Regions from separate parts of the Agrobacterium sp. CG674 genome, predicted to be linked through region 2. Evidence: riboswitches for the same ligand, from Rfam matches in the RefSeq annotation. Region 2 holds a riboswitch; each other region holds the start of a gene.
The links. Region 2 has a riboswitch for thiamine pyrophosphate ahead of thiC (phosphomethylpyrimidine synthase ThiC). Riboswitches for the same ligand answer to the same signal wherever they lie in the genome.

Region 1 (4,726 bases), on a different contig from region 2:
CGGGCCGAATACAGCATGGTGGGTCGCAAGCCCCGTTTTCTGTTGCGCGTCTCGGACTTCATTGATGCTACGAATGGTGTGACGACAAAGGCGGAGATGCAGGCGCTGTGGGATGCCGAGATGGCGTCCATGGGCGATAAGGCGCAGGCCACGGTCATTTCCTACATCACCAAATACCGAAATGCGCTGCGCGAAGCCTTTGGCGAAGAGCACCCCATGCTGCGAATCGCCGCCGGAACGCCGCAGCTCTATGATGAAGCGCGCAAGATCAAAATGGCGAAGATCGCCAACAAGCATGGCTCGCTGATCACGTTTGAGAACTATGCCGAGGTGATGCGGCGCTGTCGTCGCTACCTGCAATCCTCCGATATCATGACGGTCGCCATCGGGCTGATGGGCACGACAGGTCGGCGTCCCTACGAGGTCTTCACGCAGGCGGAATTAACGCCAGCACCCTATGGCAAGGGCGTTTCGAAATGGAGCGTGTTGTTCAACGGTCAGGCAAAGACAAAGCAGGGCGAAGGCACCAAATTCGGCGTGACCTATGAAATTCCGGTGCTGGAACAATCGCGTATTGTTCTCGACGCCTACCGCCGCCTGCGCGAAAGCAGCGACGGAAAATCCTGGCTCGGGCTGAATGTGGACGATTTTACAGCAGACGTTCGCCTGCCCCTGCGCGATGCGGTGATAGCCAAATTCGAGGATATCTGGCCCAAGGAAGAGCCACCGAAGCCCTATGGTCTGCGCCATCTCTATGCCGAAATTGCCTATCGTAACTTTGCGCCGCCAAGCGTGACAAAGAACAGCTATTTCGCTGCCATCCTTGGCCATAACAACAATGATCTGGAAACGTCGCTGTCTTACATGACCTACACATTTCCCGAGGATGCAGAGCAATCGAAGGTCCGCGCCGAGCGCGTGGCGGAGCGCACAATCCAGCAGATGATTGAGGTCAACCGTATCCCCGGCATGCCGCAGGCTTGAGCCTATAACCCACGCCTTGACACCGACAAAATGCCGCTCTAGCAAGTTGGAACATATATTCCAAAATAGCTGGGGTTCGCATGTGCGTTCCATAAGCAGACAACAGGATCGGGAGGATACGATGGTAACGAGATTGGCTTTGCTGGGTGCAGGTCGCATCGGAAAAGTGCACGCAAAGGCGATTGCCTCTGACGCCAGAGCAAAACTGGTAGCTGTCGTGGATGCGTTCCCCGAGTCAGCGCAGGCGATTGCGAATGAAAGCGGCTGCGAAATCAGCACCATCGATGCGGTTCTCGCCAACCCCGATATTGATGCCGTCATCATCTGCACACCCACCAACACCCACGCCGATCTGATCGAGCGTTTCGCCCGCGCTGGCAAGGCCATCTTCTGCGAAAAGCCTATCGATCTGGATGTCGCCCGCGCAGCCGCCTGCATCGAGGTTGTCAAGGAAACCGGCGCGAAGATTATGCTCGGTTTCAACCGTCGTTTCGACCCGCATTTCCGCGCCGTCCGCGAAGCCATAGATAATGGCCGGATTGGCGATGTCGAGATGGTGACGATTGTCAGCCGTGATCCCGGCGCGCCACCGCCTGAATATATCAAGGTCTCCGGCGGCATTTTCCGCGACATGACGATCCATGATTTCGATATTGCCCGCTTCCTGCTGGGCGAAGAAATCGTCAGCGTGTTTGCAACCGGCTCTGTTCTGGTGGACCCAAGAATTGGTGAACTCGGCGATTACGATAGCGCCAGCATCATCCTGACAACGGCAAGCGGACGCCAGGCCAGCATCTCCAACTCGCGCCGCGCGACATATGGTTATGATCAGCGCATCGAAGTGCATGGCTCGCTCGGCTCGGTTGCCGCCGAAAACCAGCGCCCCGTTTCCATCGAAGTGGCAACGAAAGACGGTTACACGCGCCCGGCGCTGCACGATTTCTTCATGACGCGCTACACCGAAGCCTATGCGGCAGAAATCAAGGCCTTCATCGATTCCGTCGAGAATGATGTAGCACCTTCACCCTCTGCCCATGATGGCTTGATCGCTCTGAAACTGGCCGATGCCGCACTGAAATCGGCTCGCGAGAAAGTGCTCGTACAGATCGTCTAATACTCGCAGAGAAGACGGAGGCTATCTGCCTCCGTCTTTTAATTGTCGTTGACACCCAACACAAAAAACGACAGTTTCCAGACATTCCGAGGGGAGCATCTGACGATGCTGAGATGGCGCTGAGCCGGACCCTTGAACCTGATCCGGGTCATGCCGGCGTAGGAACGGAACAGTCGCCATTGGCCATGCTTTTCTTTTCTTCGCTCGACCTGGATCTCCGTGATGAAACGTCTGGAGTTCATTTGTTATGGCGAGTTTTCCAACGGCACAAACGGCGGCGGAGCTTCTGGCGCGGGTGCGACAACGACGACCGCGTGTCCATTGCCTGATGAACACCGTGGTGCAGAAGTTCACCGCAGATGGCATCACCGCCATTGGTGGCATTCCGTCCATGACGTCGTCCGAGGAGGAAATCGAGAGCTTCGTTTCCAAGGTCGATGCGCTGACGATCAATCTGGGCACACTGGACGCGGCGCGGCGCAGCGTCATTCGCATTGCGGTTGGGATCGCAAACGAACACGGAAAGCCATGGATCATCGATCCAGTGCACTGCGACTACTCGCCATCCCGACTAGATTTCGCGCACGAACTGATCCGACTTCACCCAACCATCGTGCGCGGCAATGCGGCTGAAATGGCCGTGATCGGTGATGTCGGCAAGGCGCTGCGCATCCAGACCGGGCCAGAAGACCTGCTGCGGGACCTTATCCGAAAGATCAAAGTTCAGAACGGCCACCCGTGGATGGCGAAGGTGACGGGCACCGGGTGCCTTTCAGGCGGCGTCATCGCGGCATTCATGGCGGTGGAGGCCGATGCGATGCTGGCGGCGGCGGCAGCGCTTGTCGTAACAGGTGTCTCGGCAGAACTCGCCGCCTTACTTGCGCGTGGCCCGGGCACATTCGAAGCCGCATTTCTGGACGCACTGAACGCCGTCACCGAGCAAGATATCTTGTCCCATGCGAGGATTGACCATGATGAAGATTGATTACCGGCTGAATGCGCTGGTCGATGCATCGCTATGTGATATTGCTCCTTTGCCGGAACTGGCAGCCGTTGCCGCCCTGCACGGCGCAACAATCATTCAGTATCGCGACAAGCATGGCTCGACCCGGCAGATGATCGAGCAGGCTACACTCATTCGAGAGGCCCTGAAGGCAACCGGCGTTCCCCTTGTTATCAACGACCGTGTGGATGTGGCGCTAGCATGCGGAGCGGATGGTGTGCATCTGGGCGCAGATGACATGGATGCCCATATGGCGCGGCGTCTCTTGGGCGACAATGCTATCATCGGCATGACCGTCAAGAACATGTACGATGCAAAACGCGTCGCCGGTTCACCGGCTGACTATGCCTGTATCGGTGGTGTTTTCGAGACCGTGTCCAAGGTCAATCCCGATGCGCCGGTCGGGCTTGAAGGCTTTCGGCTGTTGCGCGCGCAGCTGAAACGCGACCGGGCCCATATGCCAGTGGGTGCCATCGCAGGCATCTCGCTGGAGACTTTGCCGAGCGTGATCGAGGCCGGTGCCGATGGCATTGCTGTCATCTCGGCCTTGTTCCGCGCTGTTGATATTGCCGGTGCCACACAAGCTTTTCGGCATGCCGTGGATGCGGCTTTGGAGGAACGCCAATGACAGCGATTGCCTTGACGATTGCCGGTTCCGACAGCGGTGGCGGCGCAGGAATTCAGGCGGACCTGAAGACGTTTTCTGCCTTGGGTGTATACGGCGCCAGCGTCATCACCGCCATTACCGCCCAGAACACGCGGGGCGTGACCGCTGTCGAAGATATCTCCGCAACGATGATCGGCGCTCAAATGGATGCCGTTTTCTCCGACATCAACGTCAGTGCGGTCAAGATCGGCATGGTATCGCGGATTGAGACCATTGAGACCATAGCCGCTGGTCTCCACGGTATCGACAAGCCGCTTGTGCTGGACCCGGTGATGGTCGCGACATCGGGTGATCGCCTGTTGCAGGAGGACGCCATCGAGACGTTGCGCAGCCGACTGCTGCCGCTGGCATGGCTTGCGACACCGAACCTGCCGGAAGCAGCCCTTCTCAGCGGCCAGCCGTTGGCGGAAAACAATAAAGATATGATCCGTCAGGCAGAGGCGATCCTGAAGACCGGCGTTCGTGCTGTTCTGATAAAAGGTGGGCATGGCACGGGCCGCGACAGCGTCGATCTGCTGCTGGATGGCAACTCCGTGCAGGAATTCTCCATGCCACGTATTGAAACACGCAACGACCACGGCACCGGCTGCACGTTAGCGGCCGCCATTACCGCGCATCTCGCGCTTGAACACCCGCTTGCGGAAGCTGTTGGACTCTCGAAAGAGTTTCTCCACGGCGCGCTGGCTGCGGGAAAAGACCTTAAAATCGGTGGCGGGCACGGCCCTGTGCATCACTTTTATCGCTGGTGGAGCGCCTGAATTCAGCCCCTTGGCTTGGGGCTGGCGAGGGCGTTGCGGATGGCAAAGCTGGAATGAATGCGTGAAACGCCAGGCAATTTGGACAGGACTTCTTTATGAACCCTCTCGAAATCACCGGCTGTTTCGACCTCGACCCGTAGGAAATAATCAGAGCCGCCGGTCATCAGATAGCACTCACGTATCTCGGGGTATTTACGAAC
Region 2 (4,726 bases):
GGGACCGCACATGGAGCAGAAATGCGCAACCTTATGCGCTTCCTTCGGCAAGGTCTCATCATGGAAGGACCGGGCCGTTTCCGGGTCCAGCGACAGGTTGAACTGATCCTCCCAGCGAAATTCAAAACGCGCGCGGGACAGCGCGTTGTCGCGGATCTGCGCGGCGGGATGGCCCTTGGCCAGATCGGCTGCATGGGCGGCAATCTTGTAGGTAATCACACCCACCTTCACGTCGTTGCGATCCGGCAGGCCCAGATGCTCCTTCGGGGTGACATAGCAAAGCATGGCGGTACCGAACCAGCCAATCATCGCGGCTCCGATGCCTGACGTGATGTGGTCATAACCCGGCGCGATATCGGTCGTCAGCGGCCCAAGCGTGTAGAAGGGCGCTTCTCCGCAGACCTTCAGCTGCTTGTCCATGTTTTCCTTGATCTTGTGCATGGGCACATGACCCGGACCTTCGATCATCACCTGACAATCTTTCGCCCAGGCAATCTGCGTCAGTTCCCCCAGCGTTTCCAGCTCGGCAAATTGCGCGGCGTCATTGGCATCGGCAATCGAGCCCGGACGAAGACCATCACCCAGCGAGAAGGACACATCATAGGCGCGGCAAATGTCGCAGATCTCTTCGAAATGCTCGTAGAGGAATGATTCCTTATGGTGGTGCAGACACCACTTGGCCATGATCGAGCCGCCTCGCGACACGATGCCGGTCACGCGGTTGACGGTCAGCGGAATGTAGTGCAACCGCACCCCGGCATGGATAGTGAAGTAATCGACGCCCTGCTCGGCCTGCTCGATCAGCGTATCGCGGAAAACCTCCCAGGTCAGGTCTTCGGCAATGCCACCCACCTTTTCCAGCGCCTGATAGAGCGGAACTGTTCCAATCGGCACCGGTGCGTTGCGGATGATCCATTCGCGGATGTTGTGAATGTTGCGACCGGTCGAAAGGTCCATCACCGCATCGCCACCCCAGCGGATAGCCCAGACCATCTTGTCGACCTCATCCGCCATCGATGATGTGACAGCGGAGTTGCCGATATTGGCATTGATCTTGACGAGGAAATTGCGGCCGATGATCATCGGCTCGGCTTCCGGGTGGTTGATATTGGCGGGAATGATCGCCCGGCCTGCCGCCACTTCCTGCCGCACGAATTCCGGCGTGACGTAATCGGGAATGTGAGCGCCGAAACTTTCGCCATCTCGAACCAGCTTTTCCTTTGCGGCTTCGCGGCCAAGATTTTCGCGGATCGCGACGAACTCCATCTCGGGCGTGATGATCCCTGCCCGCGCATAGCCCAATTGCGTAACGGCCTTGCCGTCTTTCGCCCGCAGCGGCTGGTTTCGCACGGGAAACTCAGGCGTCAGCCTTTCGCCTGTCGCAAAGCCGTTATCCTCAGGTTTGACGTGTCTGCCCTCATAGGCCTCCACATCCCCCCGAGCCACGGCCCAGGCGTGGCGAAGGCGCGGCAAACCACCTTCGATGTCGAGGACATGTTTGGGATCGGTGTAGGGACCGGAAGCGTCATAAACCGTGACAGCCGGCTCACCCGCTGTGGGGTGAAGGGCAATTTCGCGCATGGGAACGCGGATATCAGGGTAAAGCACGCCCGGCCTGTGAACCTTGGTCGAGGCGGGAAGCGGACCTGTGGTGACTGTGGGGGTGATGGTCTTGGCAACAATGTTCATCGTGAGGCTCCAAAGCAAAAGAGTTGGAGACCCAGTTCGAGCATGAAAGACGAAAAACCACGGGCAAACGGATGTAAGACGTGATCCGTAGCAGCCAGGCTGCTTTTTGCGCGTGTGCACCGTCCCTACGCCAGTATGAACTGGATCAGGTTCAACGGGTCACTGCGCATCGTAGCAGTATCTCAGCCCCTTGACGGGACACCCCTGGTGAATGCGCCAATGAGAAACCCGTGGGCACGATTTGTCAAGGCGTTACCAAATTTGCGCCGAAATCAAACGTCGTCACAAGAAATTAACCTAGCCGTTTATTCCAATTTTATTTTTTACAACGTAATTCCGATATTGAGCTATGATCGCGCCTACTCGACTGGAGACTACTTGAAATGAATTCAATTATTCGTGAAATACTTTCGAAATTCGGTCAACTTCCTGTTCCCGTTGATACAATCGCAGATGAAGCAGATCTTTACGCTGCGGGACTTTCTTCCTTTGCCTCGGTGCAGCTGATGCTCGGACTGGAAGATGCTTTTGATATCGAGTTTCCAGACAGCATGTTGAACCGAAAATCTTTCGCCAGCATTTCCGCAATCGAAACCACCGTAAAAGCCATTCTTGATGGAAAAGAGGCTGCCTGATGGACCTGTCCGTGGCCACAAGTGACGCAACGCTGTCTGTTCGAGCAAAGCGTGTGGCCGCAATCGCTGCACGATACGCAGACGATGTCGATCAAGCGGGGCGCTTTCCAAAAGAAGGGATCGCTGCCCTTCGACAAGAGCGCCTGCTTGGCATTCAGGTTCCCGTCCATCTGGGCGGCGAAGGCGCAAGCCCAAGCGAAATCACCGATGTCTGCTGCACGCTGGGGCAGGCCTGCTCCGCGACAGCAATGATCTTTGCCATGCATCAGATCAAGGCATCGAGCCTTGTCGAGCATGGGGAAGAAAGCGAATGGCACAGCGCCTTCATGCGCCGCATGGCCGATGAGCAATTGTTGCTGGGTTCGGCAACCACGGAAGGCGGCATTGGCGGAAATCTGCGCAACTCCATCTGCGCGATTGACGTAGATGGCGACCATTGCCGTCTTGAGAAAGACGCGACAGTCATTTCCTACGGCAGCGAAGCCGATGCAATCCTGATCACCTCCCGCGCTCATGCCGATGCTGCGCCAACAGACCAAGTGATGACGGTGTTCCTGAAACACCAGTACAGCCTTGAAAGAACCCATGTCTGGAACACGCTCGGCATGCGTGGCACCTGCTCCGATGGCTTTCTGTTCAAGGGAGAAGCACCGTCGCAGCAGATTTTCCAGAAACCCTTTGCCGAAATCGCCGCGCAGTCCATGCTTGCCACATCGCATCTTTTCTGGAGCGGCGTCTGGTACGGCATTGCGGCTGATTCTGTTGCCCGTGCGCAGGCTTTCGTTCGCGCTGCGGCCCGTAAATCGCCCGGTGTAGCGCCTCCTGGTGCAATTCGTCTGGCAGAGGTTTCCAACAAGCTGCAAATCGTCAAATCGAACATCATCGCCGGTCTCAGGGCCTACGACCAGACCAAGGACTACCCTGAGACACTCATGTCCATGGCTTTTGCCATCGCCATGAACAATGTGAAGATCTGCTCGTCCGAAACCATTCTGGAAATCATCAACCATGCCATGCTGATCTGCGGCATCATGGGCTACAAAAACGGGACGCCTTACAGTCTCGGCAGACATTTACGCGATGCGCATTCAGCGCAGCTCATGATTTCAAACGACCGCATATTGGGCAATTCTGCCAATCTCCTGCTCGTTCAGAAGCAGGACATCAGCCTTTTGGGATAAGACCATGGACATGCAGACTTCCTTTCTCGATCGCCTGTTCGACAAGGGACTTTTGATCGATACCGGCGTGGACGGCCTTTATGGTCGCAGCGGCCAGTTCGAAGACGTCATCGTTGCTTTCGAGCGGTTGATCGACAGGGTCGGTGGCCCTGATAAGGCCGAAGCCATTCGCTTCCCGCCCGGCATCAACCGTGCCTATTTCGAAAAAAGCGGCTACATGAAGAGCTTTCCGCAGCTGGCGGGAACCGTGCATTCCTTTTGCGGCTGCGAGCTTGATCATGTCAGCCTGCTGAAAAGCATGGATGACGGCACCGATTGGACCAAGGACCAGAAGGCGACCGACATCGTTCTGACACCGGCGGCCTGCTATCCGCTCTATCCAACGATTGCCAAGCGCGGAGCCCTACCGGCAGCCGGTGGCCTTTACGACATCCAGTCCTACTGCTTCCGCCACGAGCCGTCCAAGGACCCTGCCCGCCAGCAGCTTTTCCGCATGCGGGAATATGTTCGCATGGGCACGGAAAGCGACGTCACGGAATTCCGCCAGCTCTGGATGGATCGCGGCGTAGAGATGATGGAGAAGGTAGGCCTCGACGTGAAAATCGACATTGCCAACGACCCGTTCTTCGGACGCGCAGGCAAGATGCTGGCCAACAACCAGCGCGACCAGAACCTGAAATTCGAGCTGTTGATTCCGGTCACGTCTACCGAGAACCTGACAGCCTGCATGAGCTTCAACTACCATCAGGATGCTTTCGGCGCGAAATGGGGCCTCAACCTCAGCGATGGCGCGGTGGCACACACGGCCTGCGTAGGCTTTGGCCTTGAACGCATTGCGCTGGCGCTGTTTGCAAAACATGGTCTGGATGTGGACGCATGGCCGCAGCCGGTGCGCGACACGCTTTGGGGCTAAGGCTGGCATGACAAGTATTTTTCCGGCTTTGGACGCTGCACATTATGGTCCCCATCCGCTTCACTCACTGGAGCGGATGTGGCCGGAAACGAACTGCTATGTCGACCTGTGGATCGAGCTTCTGGCCTCCAGCGGATATGCGCCGGAAGCTATGCTCGGCTTCACCCTGACCCAGGATTTTGAAGGAGACCAGTTCACCTTCTTCAAGGTGCCGCTGGAAGATCTCGACGCGCTCTACGGCATCCGCGTAAGCGAACTTGCGATATTCGACAGGCTCGAAAACCACATCGCCGCGCAGTTGCAGCGCG
Region 3 (4,726 bases), 120 kb from region 2:
GGTCGGTGACTTCGATTCGTCCGATGCCGATCTCATGTACCAATGGCAAAATGTCCCGCAACAGCCCTTTCCGGCGGCAAAGGGCGTGACGGATGGCGAGATTGCGGTTTCTGAGGCGCTGTCTCGGGGTGCAAACCGGCTGATTCTGGTCGGTGCTCTGGCTGGCGAAAGATCCGATCATGCGCTGTTTCACCTGCTTTATGCCGTGTCACTGGCCGAGCGCGGTATTGACGTCATCCTGACATCGGGGACGGAGGAAGCTTATCCCCTGCTGGCGGGTGACCTCTCCATCGATCTGCCTGCCGGTTCCCTGTTCTCCATCGCCGGTTTTACCGCGCTGGAGGGGCTGGATATCGACAATGCGCGCTATCCTCTTGAAGACTTTGCGCTTGCCTTCGGCTCGTCGCGCACTATTTCCAATGTGGCGGAGGGCGCTTTGCGCCTTCGCCTTGAAAGCGGCAAAGCCATCGTGCTTGCCCGTCCCTATGATTTGACCGGAGCCTGAACCGTGGCACCCCCTATTTTGAAACTCGATGATATCAAGCTGACCTTTGGCGTTAATCCGCTGCTGGATGGTGCAAACCTGCAAGTTGAGCCGGGAGATCGCATCTGCCTCGTCGGCCGCAACGGCTCTGGCAAATCCACGCTGATGAAAATTGCAGGCGGTCTGGTCGAGGCGCAGTCCGGTGAGGTGTTCCGGCATCCGTCCGCCACCATCCGCTATCTGGAACAGGCACCGGATTTTGAAGGTTTTGAGACGGTGCAGGCCTATGCCGAAGCGGGATTGGGGCCGGGTGATGATGCCTACCGCGTCACTTATCTGCTTGAACATCTGGGGCTGACGGGTCTTGAACATCCATCCAGCCTGTCCGGCGGCGAAGCCCGACGCGCAGCACTTGTGCGCGTCATGGCGCCTGAGCCTGACATTCTGATGCTCGATGAGCCGACCAACCATCTCGACCTGCCAACAATCGAATGGCTGGAAGGCGAGTTGCAGCAGACGCGCAGCGCGCTCGTTCTGATTTCCCATGACCGCCGTTTTCTCGAAAAGGTCTCCACAGCCACCGTCTGGCTGGATCGCGGCCAGTCGCGCCGTCTCAGCCGGGGCTTCGGCCATTTCGAAGAATGGCGCGACAAGGTGCTGGAAGAAGAAGAGCTGGAACAGCATAAGCTTGGCAAAGCCATCGAGCGCGAAGAGCACTGGATGCGCTATGGCGTAACCGCCCGGCGCAAGCGCAATATGCGCCGCGTGGGCGAGTTGCGCGATATGCGCGCCTCCTATCGCGGTCACAACGGCCCGCAGGGTACTGTGCAGGCAACTGCCGCTGAAGGGCGCGAGTCTGGCAAGCTGGTGGTCGAGGCCGATGCGATTACGAAATCCTATGGCGATCGCACCATCGTTGCACCGTTTTCCCTGCGCGTGCATCGCGGCGATTGCATCGGCTTCGTCGGACCCAACGGCGCGGGCAAGACGACGCTTCTGAAGATGTTGACGGGTCAGCTTGAGCCGGATAGCGGCACCGTCAAGCTCGGCACCAAGCTGGAGATTGCCACGCTCGACCAGAAGCGTGAGGATCTCAACCTTGAGGATACGCTCGCTCACTATCTGACTGATGGGCGGGGCGAGAACCTGCTGGTCAATGGTGAGGTGAAGCACGTCACCGGCTATATGAAGGATTTTCTATTCCAGCCTGAACAGGCCCGCACGCCCATTCGCAGGCTTTCCGGCGGCGAGCGCGCGCGTTTGATGCTGGCGCGCATTCTGGCAAAGCCGACAAACCTTCTGATCCTCGATGAGCCGACCAACGATCTCGATATCGAGACGCTCGATCTGCTGCAGGAAATCGTTGCCGGTTTTTCCGGCACCGTCATCCTCGTCAGCCATGACCGCGACTTTCTCGATCGCACCGTCACATCGACGATTGCGCCTGCCAATCCCGAAGCGCCGGATGGCCGTTGGATTGAATATGCCGGTGGCTACTCGGATATGATGGCGCAGCGCAAGGGCGCGTCTGACGAGAAGAAGAAGGCGGAGAAGCAGGAAAAGAGCAAAGCATCCGCCTCATCATCCGGTGACACCGGCAAGGCGAAAGTGAAACTCTCCTTCAAGCAGAAGTTCGCGCTGGAAAATCTGCCCAAGGAAATGGAAAAGGCGCAGGCCGAAATAGCCAAGCGCGAAGAGCGCATGGCCGATCCGCAGCTGTTTGCCAAGAACCCCACAGCCTTCAACACGCTGGCCGACGAAATGTCGAAGCTTCGCGAAAAGCTGGAGGCCATGGAAGAAGAATGGCTGGAGCTTGAGATGCTGCGCGAGGAAATGGAAGGCTAACGGACGCGAGCCGCACCCCCGGCGCGGGTGTCTCGTCTGCATCTTGCCAATACCGCGGCAACCAATTACAGCTTTGCCTAGATCTAACGGGGTGCTTTGTCTGATAGGGCAGGGCTGAGAGGCATTTGCCAACCCGAAGAACCTGATCCGGTTAACACCGGCGGAGGGATTAGACGGCTTCCATCCAGACGCCACTTTCCCGTTCGTCCATTCGAGGAGGTTGTCTGATGCGTCGTCTGTTCATTTATAGTCTTGTTGCCGCGTCTTTCGCATTGCCCGGTTTCGCCCATGCGCAAGACAAGAAGGTGCTGACGGTCTACACCTATGAGAGCTTTGTTTCCGAGTGGGGCCCCGGCCCCAAGGTCAAAGCGTCCTTCGAAGAAACCTGCAATTGCACAGTCAACTTCGTCGGCGTGGCCGATGGCGTGGCTTTGCTCAACCGTCTGAAGCTGGAAGGTGCAGGCTCCAGCGCAGATGTGGTGTTGGGTCTGGATACCAACCTCGTGACGGAGGCCCGCCAGACGGGATTGTTCGAGGTATCAGGCATCGATACGTCTGAGGCAAAGGTGCCGGGTGGGTTCAAGGACGACGTTTTCGTGCCCTATGATTACGGTCATTTCGCTGTCGTCTACGACACGCAGACACTGAAGAACCCACCGAAGAGCCTGAAGGAACTGGTCGAGGGCGATCCCTCGCAGAAGATCGCGATACAGGACCCGCGCACATCCACTCCGGGTCTCGGGCTGCTTTTGTGGGTCAAGTCGGTTTATGGAGACAAGGCGCCGGAGGCTTGGGCCAAGCTCAAGAACCGTGTGCTGACGGTGACGCCGGGCTGGTCTGAATCCTATGGCCTGTTTACCAAGGGAGAGGTGCCGATGGTTCTTTCCTACACCACGTCTCCCGCCTATCACATGGTCTTGGAAAAGACGGATCGCTATCAGGCTGCAAGCTTCGAAGAGGGTCACTATATCCAGATCGAAGTGGCTGGCATGTTGAAGAACGCGCCGGAAAAGGCGCTGGCAAAGCAGTTTCTCGCTTTCATGCTGAAGCCGGGCTTTCAGGACGCCATTCCGGAAAACAACTGGATGATGCCGGTTGCGGCCACATCGGCCCCCTTGCCGGAGGCATTTTCGAAGCTCGTGCAGCCTTCCAAAACGTTTTTGATGTCACCGGAAGAGGTTGCCAAAAACCGCAAGGGCTGGATCGATGAATGGCTGGCTGCGATGAGCGTCAAGTAAGACGGGCCGCTCTTGATCATGATCGAGCGCGTCGAACGCCGCAGGTTTATTGTCAGTGGAACGGTGGCATTTGCTGCCGTTCTTTTGTTCATGGGCCTTGCCGTCACGGCGCTCCTCTCGTTTGATGCCGACACAGCGTCCGCTGAGGTGCTGGATGCCTATACGCTGCGCATATTGCGCTTCACCCTCTGGCAAGCTTCGCTTTCTACGCTGCTGTCGATAGCCCTCGGCCTGCCGGTGGCGCTGGCGCTGGCGCGACAGCGGAATTTTCCCGGTCGCATATGGATTATCCGGCTCATGGCCGTGCCCATGGGACTTCCGGTTATTGTCGGTGCGCTCGGGATTATCGCAATTTGGGGTCGGCAAGGCATCTTCAACACGGTCTTCATGGCGGCTGGCGCAGAGCAGCCTTTCAGCATCTATGGTCTGTCCGGTATTCTGATTGCCCATGTGTTTTTCAATTTGCCGCTGGCGGTGCGGTTCTTTCTGGCCGGGCTTGAGCGGGTTCCGGGGGAATATTGGCGCATCGCTGCGAGCCTTAGTTTCGGCTCCGTCTCGACGTTCCGCTTTGTGGAATGGCCCGCCATTGCGCGTCTCATCCCGGGCGTCGCCGGTCTGATCTTCATGCTCTGCGCAACGAGCTTCACACTCGTTTTGTTGCTGGGAGGTGGGCCTGCGGCAACCACGATCGAGGTTGCCATCTATCAGGCGCTGCGTTTTGACTTTGATCCACCCCGCGCCATTTCGCTTTCCCTGATGCAGATCATCATGACCAGTGTGCTGCTTGTGCTGCTGGCCCGTCTGCCCTCTGCCGATGCGGAAGCCTTGACGCAGGCGAAAGCCGTGCGACGCTTCGATAGCGAGAGGTGGACGGCGCGTCTGTGGGATGCATCGATGATCATGCTTGCCATGGTTTTGGTCGCATTGCCTCTCTGCGCGGTCGCCGCATCTGGACTGACGGCGGATCTTTCGCGGCTGCTGTTTGCGAGCGCATTCCTCAAGGCTGCCATGACAAGCTTGCTGATCGCGCTCCTGTCCGCGTCTCTTGCCATTCTCGTTTCGGTCGCACTCGTGCGTGCGCGCCAGGCTATCGCTGCGCAAAGACGACCTGCTGCTCCGCTTCGGGTTTTGTTCACGGCCATGGGTGCCGGATCGGCCT

Region 1: another riboswitch for thiamine pyrophosphate. It lies ahead of ACQZ51_RS12745 (hydroxyethylthiazole kinase); the one in region 2 lies ahead of thiC (phosphomethylpyrimidine synthase ThiC).
Region 3: another riboswitch for thiamine pyrophosphate. It lies ahead of thiB (thiamine ABC transporter substrate binding subunit); the one in region 2 lies ahead of thiC (phosphomethylpyrimidine synthase ThiC).

The regions. Positions count from the first base shown of each region.
Region 1 covers NZ_JBNWDZ010000004.1:71,193-75,918, forward strand. The annotation lists gene telA (telomere resolvase TelA) at 1-984, shown strand, start outside; gene iolG (inositol 2-dehydrogenase) at 1,106-2,098, shown strand; TPP riboswitch at 2,178-2,280, shown strand; gene ACQZ51_RS12745 (hydroxyethylthiazole kinase) at 2,346-3,083, shown strand; gene thiE (thiamine phosphate synthase) at 3,070-3,729, shown strand; gene thiD (bifunctional hydroxymethylpyrimidine kinase/phosphomethylpyrimidine kinase) at 3,726-4,526, shown strand; gene ACQZ51_RS12760 (Lrp/AsnC family transcriptional regulator) at 4,529-4,726, opposite strand, start outside.
Region 2 covers NZ_JBNWDZ010000005.1:323,639-328,364, reverse strand. The annotation lists gene thiC (phosphomethylpyrimidine synthase ThiC) at 1-1,689, opposite strand, end outside; TPP riboswitch at 1,794-1,905, opposite strand; gene ACQZ51_RS16320 (acyl carrier protein) at 2,073-2,324, shown strand; gene ACQZ51_RS16315 (acyl-CoA dehydrogenase family protein) at 2,324-3,505, shown strand; gene ACQZ51_RS16310 (amino acid--[acyl-carrier-protein] ligase) at 3,510-4,418, shown strand; gene ACQZ51_RS16305 (DUF1839 family protein) at 4,426-4,726, shown strand, end outside.
Region 3 covers NZ_JBNWDZ010000005.1:205,392-210,117, forward strand. The annotation lists gene ACQZ51_RS15805 (thiamine diphosphokinase) at 1-505, shown strand, start outside; gene ACQZ51_RS15810 (ABC-F family ATP-binding cassette domain-containing protein) at 509-2,329, shown strand; TPP riboswitch at 2,407-2,515, shown strand; gene thiB (thiamine ABC transporter substrate binding subunit) at 2,554-3,567, shown strand; gene thiP (thiamine/thiamine pyrophosphate ABC transporter permease ThiP) at 3,586-4,726, shown strand, end outside.